Linked DNA regions of Hydrogenophaga sp. SL48. The protein of the gene in region 2 interacts with the protein of the main gene of each other region in a pairwise test. Links are inferred from orthologs where the notes say so. Each region holds a gene or a part of one and is shown on either strand. Other genes may lie near its edges.

Region 1 (5,391 bases), 3.0 Mb from region 2 along the record:
ACCTCGACCGCATTGGAGCTGACCTCGTCTTTCCAGCTGTAGAGCTTCTCTTCCAGCTGCGCCCGAGAGAGCACCCGGCCGGGCCGCGCGAGCAGGGGTTCGAGCACCGCCCATTCGCGCGCCGACAGCACCACCGGCTGGCCGTTCACCGTGACCTCGCGCGTGGCCGGGTCGATGCTCACGCCCTGGTGCTCGTACACCGGCTCGGCGCGCCCGGCGGCGCGGCGCAGCAGGGCGCGGATGCGCGCGAGCAGCTCGTCCAGGTCATAGGGCTTGAGCACGTAGTCGTCGGCGCCGGCGTCCAGCCCCTCGATGCGCTGCTGCACCGAGTCGCGCGCGGTGGCGATCAGCACCGGCAGGCGGTTCTTGCGCGCGCGCAGCGCCCGCAGCACGGAGAGGCCGTCGCGCTTGGGCAGGCCCAGGTCGAGCAGCAGCAGGTCGTAGTCCTGGGTGGCGAGCGCCGCGTCGGCCATGTCGCCGTCCTTCACCCAGTCCACCGCGTAGTGTTCGGCGCGCAGCAGATCGAGCACGGACTCGCCGATCATGGTGTCGTCTTCAACCAGCAGCAGTCGCATGGAGGGTTCTTTCCGTGGGGAGGGCTTCGCCGCCCTCCGGGTCATTCTGCCAGCGCGCCCTGCGCTTTTCTTAGGTGACTCTTAGGCAATTCGCTGGCCACGCCCCACGTCAAACCCTGCCCGCGCGGTTATCGTTGCGGCATCTTCAGCCCCGCGCCATGACCCAGCCCCCCGACCACTCCCTCCCTGCCCTTCGCGCACGCTACGGCGAGCGCTACCGCTGGCTGCTGCTGCTCTCGGTGATGGTCGGCACCATGGCCTCGATCATGTCGTCCACCATCATCAATGTGGCCATCCCCGACATGAGCCAGCACTTCACGCTGGGCCAGGAGCGCGCGCAGTGGGTCACCTCGGGGTTCATGGTTGCGATGACGGTGTCGATGCTGACCACGCCCTGGCTGCTCGCGCGCTACGGCTACCGGCACACCTACTCGGGCTGCATGTGGCTGCTGCTGGCGGGTGGCATCGCCGGCGGCTTCGCCAATGACTTCCCGCTGGTGCTGGCCGCGCGCGTGGCCGAGGGCCTGGCGGCAGGTGTGGTGCAGCCCATCCCGGCCATCATCATCCTGCGCGCCTTCGAACCGAACGAGCAGGGCCGCGCCAGCGGCATCTTCGGCATGGGCGTGGTGCTGGCACCCGCCATCGGGCCGTCCATCGGCGGCCTGCTGGTCGACGGGTTCGGCTGGCGATCCATTTTCTTCATGGTGGTGCCGTTCTGCCTGGCCTCGCTGTACCTGGCCCGGCGATTCGTACCCATCACTTCGCCCGGCGGCGGGGCGGCCAACCCCCAGGGCTCGGCGCTTGACTGGCGCGGCCTGCTGCTGGCGGCGGTCGGCACGCTGTGCCTGCTCAACGGCCTGGTGGCGCTGCAAGGCGGCACGCCCGCGGGCGCCGCCAGCCTGCTGGGGTCGGCCGCCGTTTCGCTGCTGCTGTTCGTGTGGCTGCAACGGCGCACGCTCAAGGCCCGGCGGCGCCACCCGGACCAGGGTGTGGACCCGCTGATGAACCTCTCGCTGTTCGCCGACCGGCGCTTTGCGATGGGCAGCATCGTCGCTTTCATCTACGGCATCGCGCTGTTCGGCTCGACCTACCTGCTGCCGGTCTACATGCAGATGGGGCTGGGGCTCTCGCCGTCCTACGTGGGCAGCATCCTGCTGCCGGCCGGGATGGTGCTGGCCGTGACCATCGCCATCGTCGGCCGCCTGACCGACCGCCAGCCCACGCACCGGCTGGTGAGCATCGGGCTGGTGCTGCTGACCGCGTCGTTCGCGCTCATGGTCACCATCGACCCCGGCCGCCCCACGCAGGTCATCTCCTTGCTGGTGACCTGGGCCATTCTCGGGCGCATCGGGCTGGGCTTCATCCTGCCCTCGCTCAACATCGGCGCCATGCGCGGGCTGGAGCAAGGCCTGATTCCGCAGGGGTCGAGCGTCATCAACTTCCTGCGCATGCTCGGCGGCGCGGCGGGCGTGAGCCTGTGCGGCATCGTGCTGGAGTGGCGGCTGGCCGCGCACGGCGTGGTGCTGACGACCCCGGGCGACATCCAGGCCCGCATCGCGGCCTTTGACGAGACCTTCCTGATGCTGGCCTGCATCTGCGCGCTCGCGCTGATCGCGGCCTGGCGGGTGCGCGAGGAACGCTGACGCGGGTCAGGTCGTGCGCTCGAAGGGCTCGACCCGCCCGTGCACGAAATACAGCTTGCGGACCACCGTGTCCGACAACACGAACGGGTAAAAATCGGGCAGCCCCATGCTGCGCGACAGCTCGTTGAGCACGGCCGTCAGCCGGGTCCAGGCGTTGAGCATGGCGAGAAACACATCAAACTCGGGCGCGGGTTCTTCCTGCAGCACCGAAGGCAGGTAGTGCAAGGCGTCCACGTCGACCTCGTCCGGTGCCATGCCGAAGCTCACCGCCGTGTCCAGCGTGTCGCGCATGTGCAGGTAGTGCGCCCAGGTCTCGGCCCAGTCTTCCCACGGGTGGGCGCTGGCGTAGCTCGAAATGTAGGCGCTGGCCCAGCCGGTTGGCGCCCCTTGCTGGTAGTGCGCGTTCAGCGCGCCGACGTAGTCTTGCCGCTCGTCACCGAACAGCTTGCGAAACCCCTGCAGACAAGGGTCGTCGCGGATCAGACGGTCCCAGAAATGGTGCCCCACCTCGTGGCGGTAGTGCCCGAGCAGCGTCCGGTAGGGCTCGCGCATCTGGCTGCGGACCTGCTCGCGGTAGGCGTCGTCGGCCTCGGCCAGGTTCAGGGTGATCACGCCCTGGGCGTGCCCCGTCAACACCGGCGCCTGCCCCGGAAGCGACGCCAGGGTGTCGAACACCAGCCCACCCGGACCGCCGTCCTGCGACGGCGGTTCCACCGGCAGGCCGAGCCCGATCAGCTGCGACACCAGGCGCCGCCGCGCCAGCTCGACCTTGCGCCAGGGTTCGTGGTTCTGGTCGAGACCGAGATCCGGGATGACGCGGTTGAGCCGGCAGGCCACGCAGGAGAAAACCGCGGCGGCACCCTCTGCCGAGCCGTTGTCGCGCACCAGCCAGTTGCACAGGGCGGGCGTGTCGATCTGGGCGCATCGCCGGTAGCGCTGCTGGGGAGCGTCCCCATTCCCTGAGCTCGGCTGCGTGACCGCGCACCACACCCCGGGTTCGGCATCGGGCTCGATGGCCAGCACCTGGCCCAGCCAGGGGTCGAAGCCCAGCGCCCGCCCACACTGCAGGCAGGTGTTGTTGCGGAAAAAAACCTGGGCGCCGCAGGTGCAGCGGTAGGCCCGCGCGGTGCTGGGGTGCAGGCGCAAGGCAGGGGAAGCCGGAGGGGTCATGGGGCCTGAGGTGAGAACAATGCCCGCATGTTCGTCCCAAAAGCGGTCTCCGGGGCGCGGGTCGGCCCAAATCCCGCGATTTCGGGGCCGAGGTTGTGACAAGATGATGTCCATGTGCCAACTGCTCGGCCTCAACTGCGCCACACCCACCGACGCCTCGTTCAGTTTCACCGGCTTCTGCCAGCGCGGTGGCGCCACCGACCACCATGCCGACGGCTGGGGCATCGCCTTCTTCGAAGGCCGCGGGCTGCGCCTCTTCATCGACCACGACAGCGCGGCCAATTCCCGCATGGCCGAGTTCCTGCGCAGCTACCCGCTCAAGAGCAAGAACATCCTGGCCCACGTGCGCAAGGCGACCATCGGCGAGGTGATGCTGGAGAACGCCCATCCCTTCACGCGCGAGCTGTGGGGCCGGCACTGGGTGTTCGCCCACAACGGCGACCTGAAAGACTATTTCCCCAAGCTGCATGGCGCGTTCCACCCGGTGGGCACCACCGACAGCGAGCGCGCGTTTTGCTGGCTGATGCAGGAGCTGGCCAAATCACACGCCAGCCTGCCCAGCGTCGCCGAACTCACGCACACGCTGCGCGAGCTGATCCCGCAGATCACCGCGTTCGGCACCGCCAACTTCCTGCTCTCCAACGGCGAAGCCATGTGGGCGCACTGCAGCACCAAGCTGCACTACCTGGTGCGCCAGCACCCATTTGCACAGGCCACGCTGATGGACCACGACTGGACGGTGAACTTCGCCGACCTCAACCAGCCCGGCGACCGCGCGGCCGTGATCGTGACCACGCCACTGACCCGCAACGAGCAGTGGACAGCGTTTGAACCGGGTGAACTCAAGGTGTTCGTGGACGGGTTGCCGGTGGAGGTGGAGCGGAGCGCGGCATGAACGCCCGGCTTCCCCAGGTCATGGCCGGCGTGGTCGTGCTCAAGCTGTTTTCCCGGGCAGCGGCCCACTGAAGCACCGCCCCGGCGGGGGCGTGCTCAGAGCACCTTGAACAGCTTTTCGCGCAGCTCCGGCAGGCGCTTGGCGCCCATGCTGTGGTTCGACATGCTGCTCTCCCAGGCGAGGTAGACCTCGCGCAACTGCCCCGTGGTCTGGGCACGGGAGATGTCGCTCACCAGCGTGATGCGCATGTTCTGGCCAATGATGGAATTGACCGAATTGACCATGAAGTTGCGCGCCATTTCATTGTCTTTCGCTTCGCGCGCATCGGCGGGCGGCAGACCGGCGAGTGCCTCCGCGACGGCCGCCACGGCCGTGTGATCGCTCTTGGCCCTGGTCGACGGTTCGATGGCCGACCCCTGCACGGGTTCCACGGCCTCCACACAGTCGAGCGCGAGCAGCTGACCGAGCACATCGACGATGTCGGCGCTGCCCGACAGGAAAACGCCCAGCTCGCTGCCCGTGCGCTTGCCGTCGGTCAGCACCAGCGTGCGGCGCACCAGCGGCGACAGGCCCAGCGAACGGGTCTGGATCTCCTGTTGACCGAGAGCGGTTTTGGCAAAGATGGTCGTGGTCAGGTCCAGGGTATCGAGCATGGGAGGTCACAAAAAAGTGGGGAACCCCCCACCCTATTGCTTGTACCGCAGCCCGGCGAACACCACAAGGCGGGCTTGCCCGACCCGCCCCCGAAAACACATCTTTCGACTGACAATGCGATCCCCCCGTGGCCTGCGGGCAAGCCCTGCCGTGGTTCGCACACGACAGGACGCCGGCATGCCCCTCAGCGGACCTGCCGGCCCGCCGCCCGGCTGCGCTCGCGCAGCATGAAGAGGTACAGCCCTTCCACCTTCTCGCGCGCCCAGGGTGTCTTGCGCAGAAAGCGCAGGCTGGAGCCCACGCTCGGGTCCACGTTGAAACAGCGCACCGGAATGCGCTGACCCAGCTCTTCCCAACCATAGTGGTCGGCCAGCGCGGTGACGATGGCCTCCAGCGTCAGACCGTGCAGCGGGTTGCGCGCTTGCTTGGGCGGAGCCTTGGGTTTCTCGGCTTC
Region 2 (8,004 bases):
CCACGGCTCGCACCTCATCGCGCAACATGCGCCAGGCCAGCAGCGGCTTGAGCAACACGCCCAGCACCAGCGCCTGCAGCCACCCCGGCGTTGCGCCCAGCGCGCGGGCCAGCGCCCAGCCGGCCAGCGCCACCAGCGCGGCCCCCAGCAGCCAGGCCAGCGCGCCGCGCGCGAACACGCGCCAGCGATCCGCCGTCGGCGTGGGCACCGGTGTGGCGATGCGCTCACCGGCCCAGCCGAGGTAACGTCCCATCCCCACCACCGGGTGCCAGCGCGCCGCCGGCTCGCCCCACAGGCGGTCCACGCCCAGCGCCACCAGCACCGCGAGGGCGCCGATGGCCTCCGGCGACAGCGCCTGCGGGTCGGTCATGGCGCGGCGCCCTGCAGCGCGGCGGCGTCGGCCCGGGCCAGCCGCCCGGCCGCGGCCGAGCGCAGCGCCGCCAGGAGCTGGTCCACGTCGTCGGCCTGGTGCGCGGCCGACAAGGCGATGCGCAAACGGGCCGTGCCCTCGGGCACGGTGGGCGGGCGGATGGCGGGCACCCACAGGCCCTGTTCGCGCAGACGCTTCATCACGTCCAGCGCGGCGGCGTTGTCGCCGATCACCAGCGGCTGGATCGCGGTGTCCGAGGGCATCAGTGCCCAGCCGGCGGCGTCCACCGCCGCGTCGGCGCCGGGCGCGAGACCCGCGCGAAGCTGCGCGATCAGCGCGCTCAGGTGCTGGCGCCGGCGCTCGCCCTCGGCGCCCAGCACACAGCGCAGCCCGGCGCGCACGGCCTCGGCCAGCAGGGCCGGCGCGGCGGTGGCGTAGGTGTAGCTGCGCGTCTTCTGCAGCAGCCACTCCACCAGCCGCTCGGGCCCGGCCACGAAGGCGCCCGCCACGCCCAGGGCCTTGCCCAGCGTGGCCATGTAGAGCACGCGCGGCGAAGCGCCTGCGCCGGTGAGGCCGGCGGCGGCCAGCGCGCCCCGGCCCTGCGGCCCCAGCACGCCGAAGCCGTGCGCGTCGTCGAGCAGCAGCAAGGCATCGTGCCGCTCGCAGAGTGCGTGCAGGCCGGTGATGTCGGCCACGTCGCCGTCCATGCTGAACACCGCGTCGCTGATCACCAGCTTGCGGCGCGCCGGGCTGGCGGCCAGCAGCGCGTCGAGCCGGGCCAGGTCGCCGTGGGGGAAGCGGTGCACCGTGGCCTTGGACAGGCGCGCGCCGTCGATCAGGCAGGCGTGGTTCAGCGCGTCGGAGAACAGCGCGTCGCCCTCGCCCACCAGCGCCGGCACGATGCTCGCGTTGGTGGCGTAGCCGGCGTAGAAATACAGCGCGCGCGGCAGGCCCACGGCCTCGGCCAGCTCGCGCTCCAGCGCCGCGTTGGCCACGCTGTGGCCGCTGACCATGGGAGAGGCCCCTGACCCCACGCCGTAGCGGTCCACCGCGGCGTGCACCGCCTGGCGCAGCAGCGGGTCTTGCGCCAGACCCAGGTAGTCGTTGCTGCAGAAGGCCAGCAGCGACACGCCGTCCACGCTCAGGCGGGCGCCAGGCTCGGGCGTCACCGCGCGGCGCACGCGGCGCAGCGACTGCGCGTCCAGCGCAGCCAGGCGGTCGTCAAATTCATTCAGCCAGCTCATGGCCATCCTTTCAACGCCATGTTTCAGGCAGTTCCAGTTGCACAGCGCGCGCGTCCGGCACCGGCTGCCAAGGCACCACGCCCAGCAGCGGCGCACCCAGGCGCTGGCGCAGCGTGTGAATGTTTTCGTCCCGGCAGGCCATGGCCGGGTCGACGGTGTTGGCCACCCAGCCGGCCAGCTGCAGGCCGTCGGCGCGGATGGCTTCGGCGGTCAGCAGCGCGTGGTTCAGGCAGCCCAGGCGCAGGCCCACCACCATCACCACCGGCAGGGCCAGCGCCACCGCCAGGTCGGCCAGGGTCTCGTCTTCGTTGAGCGGCACGCGCCAGCCGCCCGAGCCCTCGACCAGCACCACGTCGGCCAGGCCGCGCAACCCGCGGTGCGCCGCCACCAGCTCGGCCACGCCCACGCGCCGGCCCGCGCGCGCGGCGGCCAGGTGGGGCGACAGCGGCTCGGGCAGCGCCACCGGGTTGTCCAGCGCGGGCGGCACGGCCACGGTGGACGCGGCGCGCAGCGCCAGCACGTCTTCCGCCACCCACGCGCCGCCCTGTTGCACCAGGCCGGCCGCCACCGGCTTCATGCCGACCACGCGGGCGTGGTGGCGTGCCAGCGTGTGCAGCAGCGCGGCACTCACCAGGGTCTTGCCCACGCCGGTGTCGGTGCCGGTGACGAAGCAGCCGTCAAACGCCATCGGGCACCCCACTCACCGGCACCGGGCCGGTTTCTTCGGCCAGCGTGGCTTCGAGCGCGGCCAGTGCGCCCCGGGCCAGCAACTCGCCCTCGGCCTCGTCGATCACATAGGGCGGCATGGCGTAGAGCGTGTGGCCGATGGGGCGCAGCAGCAGCCCCTGCTCCAGCGCGTGGCGGGCGTAGCGGCGGCCGAAGTCGGGCAGGCTGCTGGTCACGTCCCACGCGAAGACCATGCCCTGGCGTCGCGCGTGGCGCACACGCGTGTGGTTGGAGATCGGCGCGAACTGCGCGGCCAGCCGCTCGCTGGTGCCCAGGTTCTGGCGCAGCGCGTCGGTCTGCTCAAACAGGTCCAGCGTGGCCAGCGCGGCGCGGCAGGCCAGCGGGTTGCCGGTGTAGCTGTGCGAGTGCAGGAAGCCGCGCGCCACCTGATCGTCGTAGAACGCGGCGTACACCGCGTCGGTGGTGAGCACCACCGACAGCGGCAGCGTGCCACCGGTCAGGCCTTTGGAGAGGCAGAGAAAGTCGGGTCGGATGCCCGCCTGCTGATGCGCGAACAGCGTGCCGGTGCGGCCGAAGCCGACAGCGATCTCGTCGAGCACCAGGTGCACCTGGTGCAGGTCGCAAAGCTCGCGCGCGCGCTGCAGGTACACGGGGTCGTGCATGGCCATGCCGGCGGCGCACTGGATCAGCGGCTCGATGATCACCGCGGCGGTTTCGTGAGCGTGCGCGGCCAGCCAGTCGCCCAGGGCGGCGGCGGCCCGCTCGGCCACGTCGGCCGGGGTTTCGCCGGGCGCGGCCTGCCGCGCGTCAGGGCTGGGCACGGTGGCGGCCAGGCGCACCAGCGGCGCGTAGGCTTCGCGGAACAGCGCGATGTCGGTCACGGCCAGCGCGCCCACGGTCTCGCCGTGGTAGCCCCCGGCCACGCCGACGAACCGGCATTTTTCCGCCTTGCCCGCGTTGCGCCAGTGGTGGGCACTCATCTTCAGCGCGATCTCGGTGGCGCTGGCGCCGTCGCTGCCATAGAAAGCATGGCCCAGGCCGGTGAGCGCGGCCAGGCGCTCGGACAGCTCGACCACCGGCCCGTGGGTGAAGCCGGCCAGCATCACGTGGTCCAGCGTGTGCAGCTGGTGAATGAGCGCGGCGCGGATCGCCGGGTGGTTGTGGCCGAACAGGTTGACCCACCAGGAGCTGATCGCGTCGAGGTAGCGCCGGCCTTCGTGGTCGTGCAGCCACACGCCCTCGGCCCGCGCCACGGGAATCAGCGGCAGAGCCACACCCTCGGGCGCGTGCAGCTTCATCTGGGTGCAGGGGTGCCACACGGCGGCCAGGCTGCGCTGGCGCCAGGCGGCGTTGGCCGACACGGGCTGCGTCAAAGCTCGGCGCCCAGGGGCAGGATGACCGGGTCGCCGGCCTGCGGACCGGCGGGCTCACTGCGAGTCTCGACGATGCGGTTGGCGGCGTCGGGAAACACCAGCTTGGGGATCACCTCGTCGAGCTTGTCTTCGTGCACCATGCCGAAGGCCGCGATGATCACCAGGTCGCCCACGCTGGCGCGCCGGGCGGCCGAGCCATTGAGCGAGATGATGCCGCTGCCGCGTGGCGACTTGATGGCGTAGGTGATGAACCGTTCGCCGTTGTTGACGTTCCAGATGTGCACCTGTTCGTTGGGGCGGATGTTGCTCGCCTCCAGCAGGTCTTCGTCGATGCCGCAGGAGCCTTCGTAGTGCAGCTCGCAGTGGGTGACGGTGGCGCGGTGGATTTTGGATTTCAGCAGGGTGCGGAACATGAGGAATCTCCTTGAACTGAGGGGGTCTCGGCCATCGACCAGGGATGTCAGGCGTGCGCGCGCGTGGTGTGCATGCCCACGCGGGTCAGCAGGTCCTGGTCGGCCTCCACGTCGGGGTTGCCGGTCACCAGCAGCTTGTCGCCGTAGAAGATGGAGTTGGCCCCGGCCAGGAAGCACAGCACCTGGGTCGATTCGCCCATCTGCCGGCGCCCCGCCGACAGGCGCACCTTGGCTTTGGGCATGGTGATGCGGGCCACGGCGACCGTGCGCACGAACTCCAGCGGGTCGAGGTCGGGCTCGTCGGCCAGCGGCGTGCCCGGCACCTTGACCAGGTGGTTGATCGGCACCGACTCGGGGTACGGCGCCAGGTTGGCCAGCTGCGCGATCAGGCCGGCGCGCCCGGTGCGGGACTCGCCCATGCCCACGATGCCGCCGCTGCAGACATGGATGCCGGCCCCGCGCACGTGGCCCAGGGTGTCCAGGCGGTCCTGGTAGTCGCGCGTGGTGATGATGTCGCCGTACAGCTCGGGCGCGGTGTCCAGGTTGTGGTTGTAGTAGTCCAGGCCCGCGCCCTTGAGGCGTTGCGCCTGGTCACCCGTGAGCATGCCCAGGGTGCAGCAGGCCTCCAGGCCCTCGTCCTTGATCACGCGCACCAGCTCTTCCACCTTCTCCAGGTCGCGGTCGTTGGGCGCCCGCCAGGCCGCGCCCATGCAGAAGCGCGAGGCGCCGGCCGCCTTGGCGCCGAGCACGGCTTCGCGCACGGCCTCGGGCGTCATCATCTTGGTGGCTTCCACGCCGGTCTCGTGGTGCACCGACTGTGGGCAGTAACCGCAGTCTTCCGGGCAGCCACCGGTCTTGATCGACAGCAGCGTGGCCAGCTCCATCTCGGTGGGGTCGTGGTGCTCGCGGTGCACGGTCTGGGCGCGGTGCATCAGCTCGGGCAACGGCAGGCCCAGCAGGGCCTGCACCTCGGCCACCGACCAGGCCTGCTGGTGGGCCTCAACCGACGGCGCCGCGGCTTTGCGCGGGGCGTGGAAATGCAGGGTCTGCTCGGTGGAAGGCAGCAGGGTGGTGTCGGTCGTCATCGTGGTCTCCTCAAAGTTCAAGCAGCGGTGGGGTCACCCCGTCACCGATTCGCGGGTGCCCAGGGGCTGGCCCCAGGCGTTTTCAAACAGGATATTGTCCAATGCGCAGCGCTGGGCCCAGCGCTGCCGCTGGAGCAGGGGTTCTTCGTCGAACCGGTGCACCGGCCCGATGCACAACACGGCCACGGGCTCGGCCCCGTCGGGCATGCCCAGCAGCGCCGCCACGGCCACCGGGTCGAACAGCGAGACCCAGCCCATGCCCAGCCCTTCGGCGCGCGCGGCCAGCCAGAGGTTCTGGATGGCGCAGGCGGTCGAGGCAAGGTCCATCTGCGGCAGGGTCCGGCGGCCAAACACATGGCGCTCGCGCCCCTCGGCCAGCGCCACCACCCAGACCTCGGCCGCGTCCATCAGGCCCTCGACCTTCAGGCGCATGAATTCGCCACCCCGCTCGCCCAGCGCCTGCGCGGTCAACACGCGCTCCTGCTCCACCAGCGCCTGCAGCCCGCTGCGCAGCGCGGGCGAGGCCACGCGCAGGAAGCGCCAGGGCTGCATGAAGCCCACGCTGGGCGCGTGGTGCGCGGCGGTGAGCAGGCGGCGCATCCGCTCGGGCGCGACCGTTCCGCCGGCGAAGTGGCGCATGTCGCGGCGCTCGAAGATGGCGCGGTACACGGCATCGCGCTCGGCCGGGGAGAAAGCCTGGTCGGGGGTGGTCGCCTGGGTCACGTCATGCCACCTGGATCGTCATGGGGCTTCTCCAACGGTAACCACGGTGGGCGGCAGGCGGCACAGGATGCCGTTGCGCAACAGCGGTGGGCGCGCATCGCGGGCGAGGTTGCCATCGGGCGCCCGGTGGTGCATCACGGCGCAGTCGAGCAGCTGCCGGGCAACGCCCTCGGCGGGTGCGAGGTCGCCGAACTGGTAGCTGTGTTTGCCCGGTGCCTGGAAGGCCACGGTGCAGGCGCGCGAGCAGCCGGCGGTGCAGGCCACGCCACGCACGCGCACGGCCGCCCATTCGGGCTGCTCGCCGAAGGCCTGTTCGGCCTGCACCGCTTCGAACAGGAGGTCGCCAGGGGCACGCTGGTCGCGCGGGACCCCGGCGGGGCGGCAGGTGGTGCAGATGATGAGTTCGGTCATGGGTTCAGGTGGTGTGGGCATCGGGTGTCAGGGGGTTCCTGGCTGGCGCAGCTCCGCGCCCCAGGCCGTGGCCCAGGCCGGGCAGCGCCCCAGGGGGCGAACAGGGTCGTCGAAGTTGACGATCACGATGTGGTCGGCCGCCGAGGGAGCGTCCGGCTGCTCCAGGCTGCGTCCGTCGGTGAGCAGCCACAGCAGGCGGCGCCCGCCACCGTGACGCCGCCGGTGGGCCAGGAGTTCGGTCTGCACCTGGCGCAGCCCGGCCCGCAGCGGCGTGCCACCGCCTCCGCCCAGCGGCTGGATGCGCCCCAGCGCCGAGCGCCGCGCCGGTGTGGGCGACAGCAGGCTTTGCACCCCTTGCCCACCGAACAGCACCAGACCCACCTGGTCGCCGGCGCGTGCCGCGTCGTCGATGAGGTGCGCCGCAAACCCCTTGGCGCGCGCCAGCCGGCCGCCGTGCCGCATCGAGCCGGAATTGTCCAGCGCGATCAGGTGCAGGGTCGGCACCTCGGCGGGCCGCCGCACCCACCGCAGGTGGTCTCGGTGCAACGCGGCGGGGCCTTTGTGGACCAGGGTGCGGCACCAGTCGATGCGGCCCGCCGCCGCGGTGCTGGCCAGCGCACCGGTCTGCGCCAGTTGCGGCTTGGCACCGGGGTTCGTGGATGACCACCGCCGCAGGCCAGGCACCGTGGGTGCGCGGCCTGCGGGGTGGTTCAGGCTTTTTTTTCGACAGGCCCTCCGGTCCCGCGAACACGCTCCAGGCCTTCGGGCTGCGGGGGCAAGGCCCCCCAGTCGCCTTCGGCGCCCGACGGTGAATGGTCCGGCGCCGACCCGGCGCCGGGGGCGGATGCGGGGTCGGCCGCCGTGCGCGGGGGCGTGGGGCGCTGCGGGGCCGACGCCGAACGCCGGTGGCCCAGGGCCAGCTCGGCCAGGGCGTCGACGTCCGCGAGCGTCACCTGGCGCCGTCCCGCCAGCACGGCGCGGGCACGCGCGGCCTTGAGCAGCACCAGGTCCCCTCGCACACCGTCCACCCCGGCGCGCAGGGCCAGCGCGGTGGCGTGCGCCAGCACCGCGTCGCTCCAGTCCACCGCGGGCAGGGCCTCGCGCGCAGCGACCACCTGCGCCACCAGCGCGGCCTGTTCGGTGGCCGCGCGCCGCAGCAGGGCTTGTGGATCCAGGTCAAAGTCCAGGCGCGCACGGACGATGGACTGGCGCAGCCCGTGATCGGCGGGGTTCTCCAGCACCACCGACAGCCCGAACCGGTCGAGCAGCTGGGGGCGCAGCTCGCCCTCTTCCGGGTTCATGGTGCCGATCAACACGAAACGCGCCGGATGCTGGCGCGAGACACCGTCGCGCTCGACGGTGTTGACGCCGCTGGCCGCCGCGTCGAGCAGGGCATCGACCAGCGCGTCGGGCAGCAGGTTGACTTCGTCCACGTACAGCACACCGCCGTGGGCACGGGCCAGCAGCCCCGGGGCCAGCCGCACGCGGCCGTCGCGCAGCACGTCCTCCAGGTTGAGCGTGCCCACGAGCTGCTCCACGCTGGCGGCCAGCGGCAGGCTGACAAACGGTGCACCGGGCAGCAGGGCCGCCAGGGCGCGGGCCGCGGTCGATTTGGCCGTGCCCCGCGGACCACTGATGAGCACTCCGCCCATGCCAGGGTCCACCGCCGCCAGCAGCAGCGCCTGGCGCAGCTCGGCG

The links. The genes of interacting proteins can lie anywhere in the genome.
Region 1: the proteins of bioB (region 2) and IM738_RS24105 interact in binary tests that used the Escherichia coli proteins (3 or more experiments, as listed by UniProt). The link is inferred for Hydrogenophaga sp. SL48 from one-to-one orthologs.

Annotation. Positions count from the first base shown.
Region 1 is NZ_CP063400.1:5,062,450-5,067,840, reverse strand. What follows is about bases 2,526-5,391. They hold IM738_RS24105 (class II glutamine amidotransferase), read left to right. Parts: upstream 2,526-3,500; coding sequence 3,501-4,283; downstream 4,284-5,391. Other genes in these bases: IM738_RS24095 (VF530 family DNA-binding protein), read right to left, coding at 5,122-5,391; IM738_RS24100 (hypothetical protein), read right to left, coding at 4,379-4,936; IM738_RS24110 (zinc-binding metallopeptidase family protein), read right to left, coding at 2,526-3,388. Also shown: IM738_RS24120 (response regulator), read right to left, coding at 1-575; IM738_RS24115 (MFS transporter), read left to right, coding at 734-2,218; more of IM738_RS24110, read right to left, coding at 2,225-2,525.
Region 2 is NZ_CP063400.1:2,096,601-2,104,604, forward strand. The notes cover bases 3,154-6,106. They hold bioB (biotin synthase BioB), read right to left. Parts: upstream 5,173-6,106; coding sequence 4,135-5,172; downstream 3,154-4,134. Other genes in these bases: bioA (adenosylmethionine--8-amino-7-oxononanoate transaminase), read right to left, coding at 3,154-3,662; panD (aspartate 1-decarboxylase), read right to left, coding at 3,671-4,087; bluB (5,6-dimethylbenzimidazole synthase), read right to left, coding at 5,206-5,895; IM738_RS10005 (DUF1636 domain-containing protein), read right to left, coding at 5,914-6,106. Also shown: adenosylcobinamide-phosphate synthase CbiB, read right to left, coding at 1-370; bioF (8-amino-7-oxononanoate synthase), read right to left, coding at 367-1,620; bioD (dethiobiotin synthase), read right to left, coding at 1,625-2,302; more of bioA, read right to left, coding at 2,292-3,153; more of IM738_RS10005, read right to left, coding at 6,107-6,306; IM738_RS10010 (vWA domain-containing protein), read right to left, coding at 6,334-6,990; IM738_RS10015 (ATP-binding protein), read right to left, coding at 7,017-8,004. UniProt on the Escherichia coli protein: Catalyzes the conversion of dethiobiotin (DTB) to biotin by the insertion of a sulfur atom into dethiobiotin via a radical-based mechanism.